DNA from 3 places in the Paenibacillus sp. J31R30 genome. Region 2 is predicted to be linked to each of the others. Evidence: riboswitches for the same ligand, from Rfam matches in the RefSeq annotation. Region 2 holds a riboswitch; each other region holds the start of a gene.
What was found. A riboswitch is a leader RNA that binds a small molecule or an ion and turns the genes downstream of it on or off. The one in region 2 is predicted to bind cyclic di-GMP.

Region 1: another riboswitch for cyclic di-GMP. It lies ahead of AC58QO_RS08310 (hypothetical protein); the one in region 2 lies ahead of AC58QO_RS27190 (diguanylate cyclase domain-containing protein).
Region 3: another riboswitch for cyclic di-GMP. It lies ahead of AC58QO_RS27040 (PilZ domain-containing protein); the one in region 2 lies ahead of AC58QO_RS27190 (diguanylate cyclase domain-containing protein).

The regions. Positions count from the first base shown of each region.
Region 1 is NZ_JCAUAV010000002.1:516,869-522,327, reverse strand. Features, by position in the region: gene AC58QO_RS08325 (copper amine oxidase N-terminal domain-containing protein) at 1-1,351, opposite strand, end outside; gene gloA2 (SMU1112c/YaeR family gloxylase I-like metalloprotein) at 1,577-1,972, opposite strand; gene AC58QO_RS08315 (exopolyphosphatase) at 2,043-2,957, opposite strand; gene AC58QO_RS08310 (hypothetical protein) at 3,097-3,402, opposite strand; cyclic di-GMP riboswitch class I at 3,512-3,605, opposite strand; gene AC58QO_RS08305 (MDR family MFS transporter) at 3,721-4,944, opposite strand; gene AC58QO_RS08300 (TIGR01777 family oxidoreductase) at 5,135-5,459, shown strand, end outside.
Region 2 is NZ_JCAUAV010000012.1:15,002-20,460, reverse strand. Features, by position in the region: gene AC58QO_RS27195 (glycosyl hydrolase family 95 catalytic domain-containing protein) at 1-1,514, shown strand, start outside; cyclic di-GMP riboswitch class I at 1,719-1,810, shown strand; gene AC58QO_RS27190 (diguanylate cyclase domain-containing protein) at 1,882-3,540, shown strand; gene AC58QO_RS27185 (spore germination protein) at 3,625-4,965, shown strand; gene AC58QO_RS27180 (hypothetical protein) at 4,969-5,459, shown strand, end outside.
Region 3 is NZ_JCAUAV010000011.1:173,546-179,004, forward strand. Features, by position in the region: gene prmC (peptide chain release factor N(5)-glutamine methyltransferase) at 1-327, opposite strand, end outside; gene prfA (peptide chain release factor 1) at 327-1,391, opposite strand; gene ychF (redox-regulated ATPase YchF) at 1,425-2,525, opposite strand; gene AC58QO_RS27040 (PilZ domain-containing protein) at 2,604-3,338, opposite strand; cyclic di-GMP riboswitch class I at 3,450-3,536, opposite strand; gene tadA (tRNA adenosine(34) deaminase TadA) at 3,815-4,273, shown strand; tRNA gene AC58QO_RS27050 (tRNA-Arg) at 4,348-4,424, shown strand; gene AC58QO_RS27055 (methyl-accepting chemotaxis protein) at 4,598-5,459, shown strand, end outside.

The DNA.
Region 1 (5,459 bases), on a different contig from region 2:
CGTGGCCCTTGCTTTTCCCATTATACAGCCCTTTATTAAATTTCATTTCATTACGATTTATTAGTAATGAGGTTTTACCATCCACAGTCACTTTATAGATTTGCTCTGGCGTCATCACAAAAAAGCTTCCGTTCGCCCCAATACAATTGACGGCTCCTTCGATTTGCGCTTGGGCAGCATTCTTGAGCCCCGTGTCCGTAAGAGTAGAGATGTAGCCGGTACTCATGTCGTATGTGTATATGGTGTTATCTTTAACCGTGGATACCAGTTGACTGTTAGGTTCGATATATGTTTTCGTCTCAAATTGGCTTCCTCCGCCCTTGAGACTGGAATAAATGGCTCTAGCGCCTCCCCAATAAAATTTCCCTCCATCAACGGTCTCAAACATCGCTGGCAAGTAAGTATGGCCGGTGCTTGTTTGCCCGAACCTCATATCCAACGGAATCGGCTTGTTGAAAGTGAAGTTATGAGTTTCCATCTTCACTTCAGGCTCAAGGGAATAGGCGACTCCTCCTCCCCCAAGGACATACACGCGATTCAGCATCGGATTGTAATACAGTTGCATGGCTTGAAAGCTTGCATAAACGAAAGTGTTTTTCCTATGGATTATATTATTACTATCTCCCGGAACATCTTCATATTCGAAGTTTAATTTCCCGTCAATCCGGAATACGGTACTGGTACGATTGGACTCAGGTTCGTATTTACTGACTATATAGCCTTCGTTGGCGTAATCACGAATTGAATAAATGTTACCATTCTTGTCGACAACCACACTTAAAACCTGCGTTGCCCTTGCAACTTGCTGCCCGGCATCCGGGTCCATGACTAGGTTGTCTACTGTGGGTGGAGAAAGCTTTTTTCGTTCAGCTATTGGAGCAGCAGTTGACACATCCATTGTCAAAGTGATCGTTTGAAGCTGGCTATTGTAAGTTACAGTTTGACCGAGTTGTTCAGCAACGAATCGCAATGGCACCATCGTCGTCTCGTTCACAATTATTGCGGGTTGCTCCAAAGTAACTGGTTGGTTGCCAACTACTGCATCTTTCGAGTTGATGCTAATAATGACCGTTTTGGCAGAGGTCGTGAGTCTAACGGTTCTCGTAACTCCATTCCACTCTATGGCTGCGCCTAGAGCCTCTCCGACGAACCGCAGTGGAACCATCGTGACGCCATTTACTAGCACCGGGGCGCTTTGCAACTCGTAGGTTTCCCCTCTGACCATTGCCTTTATATCCTGTAGCTTCAATACAATGGCTTGTCCGACAGCTTCGGCTCGAATGTATGTTGGTGTGCTAGTGACCATGAACATTAAACAACAAGCAAATAGGAGCATTTTTGTTCTTTTCATAGAAGTACCAGGCCTTTCATGCCAATTTTACTAATTTGTAATATGAGGTAATAAAAATATCACACTGCCGCTTGTCAGCAGTCCAATCGGGTCACTTTGAGGGTTTATTTTATCCATATGACATAAATCAGAAGCGCCCACAAGGGAATAGACAGTAGTACGCTCCAGAAGCAACCTTTAGCCATCGCTAGCTTTGGTTCCTCTTCGGTCCGCTGGTACCGGCCTTTATTCCACAATTTCCACCAACTCCAACGGCAACCCATCGGGATCTGCGAAAAACGTGTAGCGATTCCCCGTGATTGGATCAATCCGCACTGGCTCAACCGCGATACCCTTACTTTCTAGTTCGATTACACTTTGCTCCATGTCAGCAACAACAAAGGCCAAATGACGTAAGCCCCGCGCTTCAGGCTGATTGACACGTAATGGCGGGTTCGGAAATGAGAATAATTCAATCTCTTGCTCCGTTTGACCGATGCGCAAATCCAATTTATACGAGTCTCTCTCCGCGCGATACGTTTCCTGAATAACGGTGAGTCCGAGTATATCTACATAGAAATGCTTAGAACGCTCGTAATTCGAACAAATAATCGCAACGTGATGAATCTGTTTGAATTTCATTCGTTGAACCTCCTCACAAAGAAAAAACCGCATGCTGGGCTGCTCCCATCCTGCGGCTTGTTCATTTATTTTACCCTGCTGCTAGCATGGTTTCAACAATTTTGTGCAAAACGTTGTCCGCTTGCTCATATTCCACTTGGCAAGTACCTGCGGCGTGGTGCCCGCCCCCACCATTTTGGAGCATCAGATCGCCAATGTTCGTTTGTGCAGTACGATTGATTATGCTATGTCCACATGCGAATACGCAATTTTGTTTATTACGTCCGTCTACGATCCAGATAGATGTGTTTTGCTCCGGATAGAGTGCATAGACCATGAAGCGATTGCCTGGATAAATCGTTTCAACATCGCGAAGGTCCGTAATAATAACATTACCTTCAACCCTTGTGTAAGTTTGCAGCATGTCCCGGTATAACGCATCCAACTCATAGTATCGCGCTACACGCTCTTTCACATCCGGCAGCTCCATTATTTCACCAACGGATTTCGTGGCACAATGCTCAACAAGATCCTCCATCAACTGATAGTTGCTGATGCGGTAATCCCGATAACGACCTAACCCAGTACGTGCATCCATGATAAAAGAGAGCAAATCCCATCCGCTCGGATTCAAAATATCTTCCTTGTTAAACTGCGCGGAATCAGCTTTGTCTACGCCTTGCATAATATCATCGATATCTCCGAAGGTTTCTTTGCCCCCATAGTAATCATAGACAACTCGCGCTGCGCTTGGAGCGATACGAGTTTCTCCTTTAAATGAGACCGCTTCACCCATCCGTGTAAGCTCACTGGAGTGATGATCGAACCATAAGCCGCAGCCAGCTACATAAGGCACATTGGCCAGAATATCATTTTCCGATACTTCAATTAGGCCGTCTTGCATATCTTTGGGATGAACAAATTTCATTTCATCCACCATGTTTAATTGTTTGAAGAGCATCGCGCATACTAAACCATCGAAATCAGAACGTGTGATCAATCTCATGCTATGCATCTCCCTTGGTATAGTTCCTAAGAACTACTAATGGCAATATTATAGCAGTTAGTGTCGATTGGTGACAATGAGAAAATCACTATCCATAGCCCTTCTACTCATTTCCGACAGAAAAAAAAGAGCAATTCACCTAGATAGGTTGAACCGCTCTCAATTTGGATGATAGACATTGGAAAAGTTTTGTTAAAAAGCCTTCGATTTGTGCCATTGGGGGCATTTTTACAGAAAGTTTAACTTCGCCTTTCCAGTAGAAAATGAGGATACTATTGTTTCTTCCGTGAAACATTTCGACATCCCAACACGCTTCGTTTAGTGCATATTCTTCACGGTTTATCATGAGCTTTGGACCATCCGTGGATGGCACCAAACGTGCAACATGGTTGCCGCATAGTGAAGTTGCTTTCTGTTCCTCAATCATTTGATTGTCCGATTTCATGCCGCTAGGGCCTCCTTAGTGCAAATTGTTCAATTTTATTTCCTATGACAGAGAAAAACCCCTACCGTAGTGAACCGACTAGTGGGGTTCTGAAGTGAATTCCCAATCGTTCGGCGGCTGGCTGGCTGCTTGTCCTATGCAGGAGAAGTAAAGCCCCTGTAGCTTTGCGTCACTGGCTTTCGCCAGCTTTGCCTTTGTCGAGATGATGTGCAGAATCTGTTTAGTTGTTCATGTTTAAACGGTACATCCTATACCTCAAGAATAAGGGATGATGATTTGAAATCGAATAGTGCGGAGGAACTATTTTTACGAAATCCATCAAAAAGTTTGCATTTTCGACGAAATTTTCATCATTTTTTGACGTTTTGTGCCTCTCCAATAGAAGATAGATCCGATTAACGATAAAAATGCAATGATGAGGAACAGCGTAGTCCCCCCATAGGATACTAGCAAAAAGCCGCCAATCCACGGTCCCATGAAGTGACCGATGTTCGTTAGCGTTTGAGCACCATAATAGGTACCTCTCATTTGTTCAGGCGCAAGCTTATCAATCAGCATATTCGCGGCAGGATAATTCAGAATTTCACCGAACGTGAAGATCGCCATCGAGATAATGAGCCAAGTTAACGAGTGGGAAATGGCAAAGCCGATATCGCCTATGGCAAACATGAAGTTTCCAACGACAATGGCTGTTAATGGTGAATACTTCTCCGCCCATTTCCCCAGCGGAATCTGCATGGCGATGACGACAATAGCATTGGCGCTCATGAGAATCGCAAACATTTTGACCCCGTCGGCAAAATCCCTCTGAAGATACTGTGACAACGTCACCATAACCTGCGAATATCCGATTGCTCCGATAATGCCACCAACAATGTACAAACGGAAGGTCATATCCTTACGAATGACGTCCCATGCCGAGCGGAAAGTAACGATCGCTTTCTTCTCACCTTCGATTTTTTTAATACCGAACTTAATGAGAAGCGCGTAGAGTGTTACACCATAGATTAAATAAATAATCCCGGTCAGCAGGAATGGCAGGGCTCCGTTCATCGTCGCAAAGAAAGCTCCCAGCAAAGGTCCCACAGCTACACCAACGTTAATCGCCATATAGCGGAGTGAGAATACCTCTCTTCTTTTGGACGGCTCCGTTAGATCTGCCATTAGCGCTTGCGACACAGGCTCATAGAATGAACGGCAGAGACCATTCAGCATATTGAGCAGCATAAATAAGACCGGTAATTTAACAATACCGAAACCGAGAAAGACGAATCCCCACCCAAAAAGTGCCGCGAGCATGATCACGCGTCGTCCGAATCGATCTGACAACGTGCCGCCGACAAAGCCGCCAAAAGTACCAGCTAATGCACCCATACCAATTACGATACCGATGAGTCCTGGGCTCATAGAGGAGTGCTTTGCCAAATAGATCGCTAGAAAAGGTAAACTCATGGAGGAGGCAGCTCGTGCCATAACGGTACCTAAGATTAGCGTATGTACGATAGGATGATAGGATTGAAGAAAATGACGTATACGATTCATTGACGATGACTCCTCTCACTGATACGAATTACCCTTTGGTTAATTAATTGACGCCGAATTCCAATTATACACGAAATGGAGAGAAACGTGTCGTAATTTCGAACTGGGAACTTTACCTTAGTCCTCTTACTTCGCTCAGATGGTATTTATTGGGTGAAGGTTTTATAATGGCGATATGGAGGTGTTTGCAATGAAAATAGCGATCACAGGCGGCAGCGGCTTTATTGGAAAACGTTTAATTGCTTTCTGGTTGGGACAAGGTCATGAACTTATCAATATATCACGCACATCCTCAAAGCAGATTTCCGGTGTCCGAACGATAACATGGGACGAGTTGGAGAAAAATACGGACCTTCTTCAAGGACTCGATGCCATTGTAAATTTGGCTGGTGAATCTATCAGTCAACGCTGGACAGCCGCGGCCAAGAAACGGATTGTTCAATCCCGCCTGCAGGCAGCAGAGCGAGTTGCCAAGCTTGTTGCGAAACTGGATCCTAAGCCTAAGGTTGTTGTGA
Region 2 (5,459 bases):
AGCTTTCCTATAATAGTACGACGGGCAAATACTATATGGCCTCCTCCAATGCCCACGAGCAATACTGGAACGTCCAGAATGCGCTCACCGACCTAGCAGCCGTACGTGCTTTATTCCCTGTCACGATTCAAACCAGCCAAACGCTTGGCCTCGACAGCACGCTGCGAACCCAATGGCAGAATATTTTGAACAATCTAGTCGCATATCCGGTCGATCCGAACGACGCAACAAAGTACTTCCCTCATACGCCGCCGCTATCACAGAATCGCAACGATGAGAATACGGTCGCTGAGCTCGCTTGGCCATACAGTGTTACTGGCATCGGTGCACCTGATTATCAAATGGCGGTCAATAGCTTCAACAGCAGGCCCTACCCGTATGGCGATAATGTCTGGGATCCCGCTCCGATTCAAGCCGCACGACTCGGTCTTGGCGATGGCGCTTATCTAGGGATGAAGACGATGGTCCAGAAGTATCAGGACTATCCGAACGGGCGCACCACGAATACCAACGGTGAGTTCGAGTATATGGGCGTAAACCTTTCTGCCATGAACGAATCCTTGCTCCAAAGCTATAATGACAAAATCAGAGTGTTCCCAGCGCTTCCGAACGATGCAAGCTTTAATAGCAAGTTCACCTTGCTTGCCAGCGGCGGTTTCCTTGTAAGCTCTGAGAAGGAAAGCAATGAAATCAAATACGTAGGCTTGAAGAGCTTGTATGGGAAAACGGCAACCGTCGTGAATCCTTGGGGCACACAGCAGGTACAAGTACGAAGAGTATCCGATAACGCGATCGTACTTACCTCCTCCAGCAGTGAGTTCAACTTTGCTACAGCAGCCAATACGGTATACGTTGTAGAAAGAACTGCTAAACAGCTTAGCAGCTACACCTACCAAGCATTGACAGGCACAAGCAATACTACGATTAAAACGGTTACCTATAACGGTGTGCCTCGTTCTCTTGGCAGTACAGCACCTTATTTGGGGGCGAAGCCGACGTTCTATCCGAATAGCAACTTTGGCGGTACAGGTGTCTCCTTGGCGCCAGGCAGCTATAGTATCTCGCAAATGCAAGCCGCAGGCATTGCCAATGATGCCATCTCGTCGATCAAAGTCCCTGCCGGTATCACGGTGGTCGCTTATGGCGACGGTGCTTTTGATGGACCTTCATGGACATTTACAGCCGATAATAGCAATCTCGCCACTACCGGCAATGATAATGCGATCTCGTCGTTTAAAATCACAGCTTCAACCTCCGGTGTCACCTTCTATCCGAATGCCAGCTATGGCGGCACTGCTGTCACATTCGCACCTGGTAACTATACACTGGCGCAAATGGTCGCGGCCGGCATGCCGAATGATGCCATCTCATCGCTGAAAGTTCCCCCTGGCCGAACGGTCACTGCGTATGGGGATGACAACTTCGCTGGACCATCTTGGATATTCACAGCCGATAACAGCAATCTCGCCACCACGGGAAATGATAATGTGATTTCATCTTTCAAAATCCAGTAAACCTCATAAACACGGCTGAGTCACCTTCAAACGTGACTCAGCCGTGTTTTTTACCTATAAAGTAAAAAATTGGTTCGTCTTTACCTTTCTTTATTATATTCGACAAAATACCGCATTTGTCGCTATATACAGTTAATTTTTCCCTACTCTATAATAGTTACATAGTAGTAGATAGAATGGGTACTGAGCTACATTTGAACATGAAATCGAAAAGGGCAAATCATCGGAAACGATGAGACGCAAAGCCATGGCCTAAAGCATGCCAACTCGGATGCTATGGTTGACAGGTTACCGAATTTGAAGGGATGATCCTTTATTCGGGATGATCCTTTTTTTTATGCCGGGAAAATAGTAGGAGGGCTCTCTTATGCATCATTCGCTAACGGAAAGTTATAATTTCGTGCTGGTCCTGCTTTCGTTCGTTATTGCGCTGCTTGCCTCGTTTACGTCCTTGAATTTAGCTCGGAAAGTATCCACTTCGGAAGGATGGCATCAGAAGAGCTGGATCATATGCAGTGCTCTCGTTATGGGCGTAGGCATATGGTCCATGCATTTCATCGCGATGCTAGCTTTCCATTTGCCCAGTGGCGTGACCTATAATATTTCGATTGTCAGTATATCCATTCTTGTAGCGGTCGGAGGCGCACTGGTTGGACTTGTGGTCGCCTTCCAAGCGAGCTCTATCCGTTCAAGGTTCCTTATTGGCGGTACATTCATGGGGATAGCGATTAGCGGCATGCATTATATCGGTATGGCCTCATTACTGCATGTGACGATCCGCTATTCACCCATACCGTTCACGCTATCGATAGTCATCGCCATCCTAGCCTCCATCACGGCGCTTTACTTCTTTTTCAAACGGAACCATCACCGACTCTTCATTAGTAGTCTCATTATGGCGATAGCAATTACAGGCATGCACTATATGGGCATGTCATCCGCTGTGATAACTTTTCCTGCGGTGGCTCCTCCGCATAGTGTCAATGCTGTGAATATGGACTTCATTCTCGTGGCTATGTATGTGGCATTTGGAACCTTGCTCATCTTTGCCATCAGCTTTTTTAGCTCGCTCTCCGTGGATCGGCGATTGTCGGAACAGATTGCGCTTAAAGCTTCTATTTTAGAATCAGCCATCGATTGCATCTTCATGTTCAAATCTCAGGGCTGGATCATTGAATTCAATCCCGCTTCCGAAGCCATATTCGGCTATACGCGTAAAGAAGCGCTGAAACGTACGTTATTCGATCTCCTCTTTCCTTTCGATCAGGATGGACAAGATGCTGCTTTGTTATATCAACTGCTAAGCCAGAAGGCTGAATCCATCATTGGCAAACGGTTTGAAATTATGGCGTACCGTTCAGACCGCAGCAAGTTTCCGGCCGAAATTATCATAACAGCTATTGTTTATGGGGGGAGAACGATATATACGGCTTACCTCCGGGACTTAACGGAAAAAAGGAAATCGGAAGAACTCATTCATCATTTAGCGTACTTCGATCATTTGACTGGATTGCCGAATCGCAATCAATTCAATGAGCTGTTCCAGCATGCTTTAACATATGCCCAACGACACCATGAGACCTTAGGTATTCTGTTTCTGGATATTTATCGGTTCAAATGGATTAATGATTCCTTCGGTCATCTGCTTGGAGACCAAACTTTACAGAAATTTGCTGCTCTACTCGCTAGTTGCTTACCCGAGAATGGTTCCGTCTCCAGACTAAGCGGCGATGAGTTTATCATTTTGCTTCCCCAAGGGAATCAACAATCGATTAGAGTGCAGGCCCAGAACATCATCGCTTTGTTGGAGATTCCTTTTAGCATGGATATTGGGGATATTTATGTTTCTACGAATATTGGTATCTCCATGTATCCCTACGATGGCGATACACAGGAGCTCCTCCTTAAGCATGCAGACCAAGCCATGTATGCCGCCAAAGATCAGGGTCGAAACAATTACCAATTCTTCCAACAAGGTATGACCATGAGACTTCCCCAGAAAACTGTCTTTAAACAATATTCATAGGGTTAACCCCCTCCACTGATTATTCTCCCCCCTTTCAGGGCACGCTAAGCCGAATGGTAATGTAAGGGAATTGGGGGAATTCGCATGATCGAACACATCCGTGCTGAGTTGAACAATCCAGCTGACCTCTTCTATGACACCCTCGACAATGGCTATATGCAAATGGAAGTGAGCTACTTCCCTTCTCTCTGCGATCAGGCTTTAATCAAGAATGGATTGACCATTCCTTATTCCTATTGCTTTAACCCCGAAGAATTCGAACGTATGCTAAACGCTAATCCGGCCTTCGGTAAAGTGGATCAATCGGAGCATTGGACACCCTTGTTACTCAAAGGAACTGTTCTCTTTCAAATAGAAGATCAAGTCTACCGCTTCGACGTACAGCGAAAGTTTCAGGACAAGCCCGACACCGTTCAGGTAGAAGTTGCGATTCAGGGGCCTCAAAGCGCCCTTACCGAAGATTTGGATTTAAATATAAGCCTCGTTCGTATGCGCTATAATGCGCCCTCCCTTTGTGTTGAAAAGCATATAATTGGACAAATTTCGAATACGCGTATTACCGTCCTATATGATAAAAATCTTGTCAATGAAGATGTCCTTGGATTATTAAATGAGCGAATTGCCCGCATACAAATCAAAGTTCTCCAAGCAGCCGGCCAACTCATGCAGTCGCTATCCGGGCGGAGGCATCGCTTTTTCCCTATCATCCTCCAAACCGAGAGGCCAGATCGTATCGCAGCCAATCTTGAACGAGGAAAAATCGCTCTTCTTCAAGATGGAAGCCGATTCGGACTCGTGCTTCCTGTTCGGCTCTTCGATTTCCTGCATGCCATGGATGATGATTATGAATCCTATTGGATGAGCAAGTGCCTAGTCCTGCTCCGCTATTTCGCTATGTTTTTAACAATTACGCTGCCAGCTCTTTATATTGCAATTGTCTCTTATAATCCAGAAGTGCTTCGCGTCCAATTGACACTTTCGATCGCAGGAAGCCGTGTTGTTGTCCCGTATCCGTCCTTTATCGAAGTCTTCATCATGCTATTCATGATAGAAGCCTTGAACGAGGCTAGTCTCAGGCTGCCGCGCTATATTGGCTCTACTGCAACAACGGTTGGGGGCCTCATTCTAGGGCAAGCGATCCAACAAGCTGGGTTAGTCAGCAGTATTATGATCATTGTGACCTCCGTGGTCGCGATTTCTAATTTCGTTATTCCAAATAACGGCTTTGGCTACTCGGTACGCTTCGTTAAATATATTTTTGTGATGGCTTCTATATTCTTTGGGTTACTGGGTGTCGTCGTTCTTGGCTTCATTTTGATTTCCTATTGGTGCAGCCTTAGAAGCTTTGGACAACCTTATTTGGCCCTATACATTCCCAAACTTGAGGCCAAAGCTCACCACCACTTTAGAAAGGGGTCAAAGTAAGTCATGTCGCGGTATACCTACTATCATGTGCTCTATGTCGGCATGATTAACATCATGATGTTTGTCCCCTCTTTGCTGATCCGAGATCGATTCAATGGCGCCGTTTCGGGTATGCTTGTCGCAATGGTTATTGGCTCCATCCTTTCGCTTGGCACTATGGCTTGCTTTGAGCGGTTTCCAGGACTCGGCTTTCCTGAGATCTGTGATCGGTATACCCCCCGTTGGTTTACCCAGGCCAACATCATTTTTGCTGCGTTGTGTCTCTGGCTGCCAGCTGGAATTATCGTTATTTATGCTTACTCCGAGACGGTCCGTATGTTCTTTTATCCAGACATCAACCCCTTTCTGAATTTGTTTCTCATGACAACTGCGGCAGTCTGGGCATGCAGCCGGTCTACACGATCTGTCCAATTTATTCATGAAATCATGGTAATCATCAGCTCGCCCTTGCTCATTTTGTTTATCATGAAAGCTACTTTCAATGAAAATATTAA
Region 3 (5,459 bases), on a different contig from region 2:
CTCCACGAGCAGCTCGGTCTCCGGCCGGGGGATTAGCACGGCCGGCCCCACAGCAAATGGAAGGCCGAAGAAATCCTGCTCACCGGTGATGTACTGCACCGGCTCACCCGCGGCCTTCCTTGCAACTAGCTGGTCCCATGTGGCGACCAGCTCTTCAGGCATCTGTTCCTGCCACCAGCGGAACAGCAATTCCGTGCGCGTGCAGCCGCCTAAGAGGTGCTGCAGCAGCAGTTCCGTGCAAGACGAAGCCTCTGCGACGCCTTGCTCTGCTAAAAAAGAAGAAGCCTTCACAAAGGCTTCTCTCACAGTCATGTTCGCAGTCGTCATTACATCGCCTCTAAGGCATCGGATTGTGCAGCAATCGTTAATGCTGACACAATTTCCGCCATATCACCGTTTAACACGGTTTCCAAGCGGTGTAACGTCAAGCCGATACGATGATCGGTAATCCGGCTTTGCGGGAAGTTGTAGGTACGAATACGCTCTGAACGGTCGCCCGTTCCGACTTTGCTTTTACGCTCGCCAGCATATTTCGCTTCTTCTTCTTCACGCATTTTATCTGAAATACGCGCGCGCAGTACGCGAAGCGCTTGTTCTTTATTGGAGTTCTGGGATTTACCATCCTGACACGTCGCCACAATACCCGTTGGTACGTGTGTAACACGCACAGCGGATTTCGTTGTATTAACCGACTGACCGCCCGCTCCACTGGAACAGAACGTATCAACACGAATATCGGCATCATGAATGATAATTTCCACATCTTCCGCTTCTGGCATAACCACAACCGTTGACGTTGAGGTATGAATCCGCCCGCCGGATTCTGTTACTGGGATACGTTGAACACGATGTGCCCCGCTCTCAAACTTGAGCTTACTGTAAGCACCTTTACCCGTAATCATGAAAATAATCTCTTTAAATCCGCCCAAATCATTCACGGAAGCATCGAGAATCTCTGTTCTCCAGCCTTGCGCATCCGCGTAACGCGTATACATCCGGTAAAGATCGCCTGCGAACAGCGCTGCTTCATCGCCGCCTGCCGCTCCGCGAATTTCCACGATGACGTTCTTGTCATCGTTAGGGTCTTTCGGCATCATCAGGATGCGGAGATGTTCTTCCAGTTTAGCGGATTGCTCGCTAAGCTCTTCGATCTCCATTTTGACCATTTCACGCATCTCATCGTCCAGCTTCTCATTCTGCATCACTTTCGCATCAGCCAGCTGTTCGCTCACGCTCTTATATTCATTATAAGCATCGTAAGACTCCTGAAGATCAGATTGCTCTTTGGAATATTCTCTTAGTTTCTTCGTATCACTCGTTACATCCGGGTCACACAATAACTCGCTTAATTTCTCATAGCGGTCCACAATGGACTGAAGTCGATCCAACATAGGGGATCACTCCTTTCTTGTTTTTATTATCAATTAAACATTGAAGCGGAAATGCATAACGTCGCCGTCATTCACCACGTACTCTTTACCTTCGAGGCGCACTTGGCCTTTTTCTTTCGCACCCGCCATGGATCCAGCAGCAGCCAAATCGTTATAAGAAACAACCTCTGCACGAATAAATCCACGTTCAAAATCCGTATGAATAACGCCTGCTGCTTGAGGAGCTTTCGTTCCTTTACGGATCGTCCATGCTCTAACCTCTTGAACACCAGCTGTGAAATACGTGTATAAGCCTAACTTTCTATACGCTGCTTTGATCAATCTATTCAAGCCGGACTCTTGAAGTCCCAGCTCTTCCAGGAACATGGCTTTTTCTTCGTCTTCCAGCTCAGCGATTTCGGATTCAACCTTCGCACTAATAGAAACAACTTCGTTGTTTTCTTTCTCAGCGAATTCCTTCACAATTTTAACGTATGCATTGTCGTCCGCAGTTGCAACCTCATCTTCACTCACGTTTGCCGCGTAGAGCACTGGCTTCATCGTCAGTAAATGCAGATCGCGAACTAGAAGACGCTCGTCGTCTGTTAAATCCAAGCTGCGTGCTGGCATATCATTATATAAGGCTTCTTTGATACGTTCCAAACACTCAACTTCAGCTACCACTTTCTTGTCGCCGCCTTTGAGGTTTTTGCGCGAACGCTCGATCTTTTTATCAACCGACTCAATATCTGCCAAAATCAATTCAAGATTAATCGTCTCGATGTCGCCAATCGGATCGACTTTCCCAGAAACGTGTGTAATATTATCATCCTCAAAACAACGTACAACATGCACAATCGCATCGACTTCACGGATGTGTGCTAGAAATTTATTACCAAGGCCCTCGCCTTTGCTCGCACCTTTAACCAAACCCGCAATGTCAACGAATTCGAAGGCTGTCGGAACGATGCTCTTAGGCACAACGATTTCCACCAGCTTCTGCAATCTCTCGTCTGGTACTTCTACTACCCCAACATTCGGATCGATCGTACAGAACGGATAATTCGCAGATTCTGCCCCCGCCTGTGTAATTGCATTAAACAATGTCGATTTTCCTACGTTCGGTAGACCGACGATACCTGCTTTCAAAGCCATTGTCGTTACAACTCCTTAATTTTCGAAAATCATCCTTCTTATTATATAGTACTTGGAGGGCAAAAAAAAGCCTGCAAGCTATTGATTGGCTGCAGTCTTTTTTTCCATTGCTTTTTTGAACTCGTCATCCCGCTTCTGCTCGAAGTAGGTTTCAATCTGATTACGTAGGATGAACCCGCGCAGCGCATTGCTTTGTTCCTCAGGATAGCTTTCGAAGCTGGCGCCGTAATAGTAGCTGTCTTCCAGCTTTTCTTTCCGTATAATTTCCAACTTGCACGGCAGTTCAAAACCTAAATCCAACTCGACTTGAAGCAAGCACTTCTTATGAAGAATACCATCGATCATGGAATTATCGTTGATGGTAAACCCAATTCCATTCATCGAGATATTTTTAATGGATAGTTCAATGGGATTTTCAAGGACATGCAGTTCTTTTTGTTTGATATTCTGGAAACCCATAATCTGACCTATGTTTTTCACAGTCACCCGCGGGAACTCCCGTTTCTCCGAAAACTTCTTTCGATTCTCAGGTGGATTGATCACAATGAGTGAACCAGGTTCTTTCGCTACGACTGTCGTTTGAAGGACGAATAGACCCGATTTGGTGTATAACGTCATTTTCGCCTTGTCTCCAAGCTGAAAAACATCATATTCGGGGAACTCGATCTCCATGATGTCTCCTTGGGCATAGGTAAGAATACCTGTAGACACGAAATCATCCTTGGACAGAACAGCCTTACAATCAATCAATACTTCCGCATCGTATCCTTCTTTACTCCCATACCGCTTCAACGCATCCTGCTTCATCGCCATGTGTACCAACACCCTCCCTCTATCAATGGATTCTACAGAACTTCTCCGCACAAAATAGACTGCCCCCACCTAAAGGAGCAGCCTATCACCTTAATCAAAAAAACATCGATTTTCGGTAACCAGGCTGCCATAGCTCATTAGAACCGTAGACCCTCAGCTTTGCGTCCTTGCTTTTCAACAAGTTTGCTATTGTCGAACCCTGCCGTGTCATTGTATGTAAGCTCATCGTTTATGGTCTGAAAGACCCAAAAAGTCCCACTGATATCACCATTATACGTAGCCTAGATATTTCTTTCAACTAAAATCCTTGCATAGGCGATGTTTTTATTGTATGAATGTGTAGTGGATTGAATATCCACAGGTTTATAAGTTATCCACATTGTTATCCACAGCTTGTTAACAACGAATATTTGTTCGGACTTTTATACACATGTGGATAAACTATTATTGCGAGGTGTCCCCCTGTGGATGAACATATGGATGAACATATCCCTTGGATGAGAGAAGCGATTGGAGAGGCGCTGAAAGCCGAAGCCATCCGCGAAGTTCCGATTGGCGCGATCGTCGTCCATCAAGGTCAAATCATTGGCCGCGGCTACAATTTGCGGGAAACAACTTTAGATCCTCTCGCGCATGCGGAGATGATTGCAATTAAACAAGCAAGCGAGCATTTGCAGGCATGGCGCTTGTTGGACTGCCAGCTCTATGTGACGCTGGAGCCTTGTCCTATGTGTGCAGGTGCGATCGTGCAAGCGCGCATTCCGCAGGTCATTTACGGTACGGTGGATCCGAAGGCAGGCTGTGCGGGGACGTTGATGAACTTGCTGCAGGAGGACCGGTTTAATCACCGTGTCGATGTGGTTAGTGGTGTTCTGCAAGAGGAGTGCTCGACGATGCTGACGCAATTTTTCCGAAAATTACGCGGGAAGGCTTAGAGACGCGTAATGTTTGTCCTTGGGTTAAAATGGTTGCACCCCGAAAACATCTCGTGTTAGAATGACGATACTATGCGCCCGTAGCTCAGCAGGATAGAGCAACAGTTTCCTAAACTGTAGGTCGTACGTTCGAATCGTATCGGGCGCGCCATGGATAAAGACTCTAGAACCGTACTATTGTGCGGTTCTTTTTTGCGTTTGTGAAGCTAGGGTCGGGCGCCGTACGGCTGGACTTAAATCAAAAGGACATTTGGCGAAGTTTGTCGAATAGGGGGTTGAACGATTGCATTATTTTTTTCAAATCTGTCAAGGGGGAATCGAATAATGAAATCACTCAAGAGCAAGTTCATCCTTATCACTTTAACTTTAGTGGTTGTCCCTATGCTCTTTACAACTTTGTTTCATTATCTGTTTGTGACGAAACAATATGCTGCGACCATTGAAGAGAAGAATCGGGCTTTCGCCGCCTCTCTCTCATCCAATGTCGCTTCTTATATCAAAGGCTCGTTCGACGTCATTAATGAAATTGCGGATGAGCCGGAAGTGGCCGCTTTTAACACGGAGGCGCAGAAATCGGCGTTGGAACGGGCGGTGCTGCGAAATCCGCAATATGAGCTGCTGTATATTCAGGATATGGAAGGGATGCAAACAGCACGTTCAGAAGGGGTTCTCACGAACCGCAGGGATCGGTGGTGGTTCAAGCAATTACAGGAGAGGCATCCGAGCTTCGTGAGCAAAGCGTACTATTCTGTGTTCAGCAATGCGCCAATAACTTCAATTTTTGTGCCGATCACAAGCCGCTCGGGAGAGACGGTTGGTTTTATAGGCGCAGATATTCTTGTGGACGAGCTTCAAGCATTAGTGGAACGGAATTCGCTCGGCAAAGGGAGCTTTAGCTTTATTATTGATGGGGAAGGCACTGTTGTCGCACACCCAGACAAAATGCTCGTACAGGAAATGTACAACTTTAAGTCGTCAACGAAAGTAATCTGGAAGAAAGACCAGAACGGCCAAAATGTAAAGGACGATAAAGGCAATGAAATAACGGAAGTGCAGCCCATCAAGCTGGACCCAGCATTGAGCGAACTGACGAAACACGTCCTGCAGGGTGAAACCGGCACTGGCAGCTTCGAGGACAGCAATCGTAAGCAATTCGTTGCGGCGTACACACCGGTCAAGCTGCCGG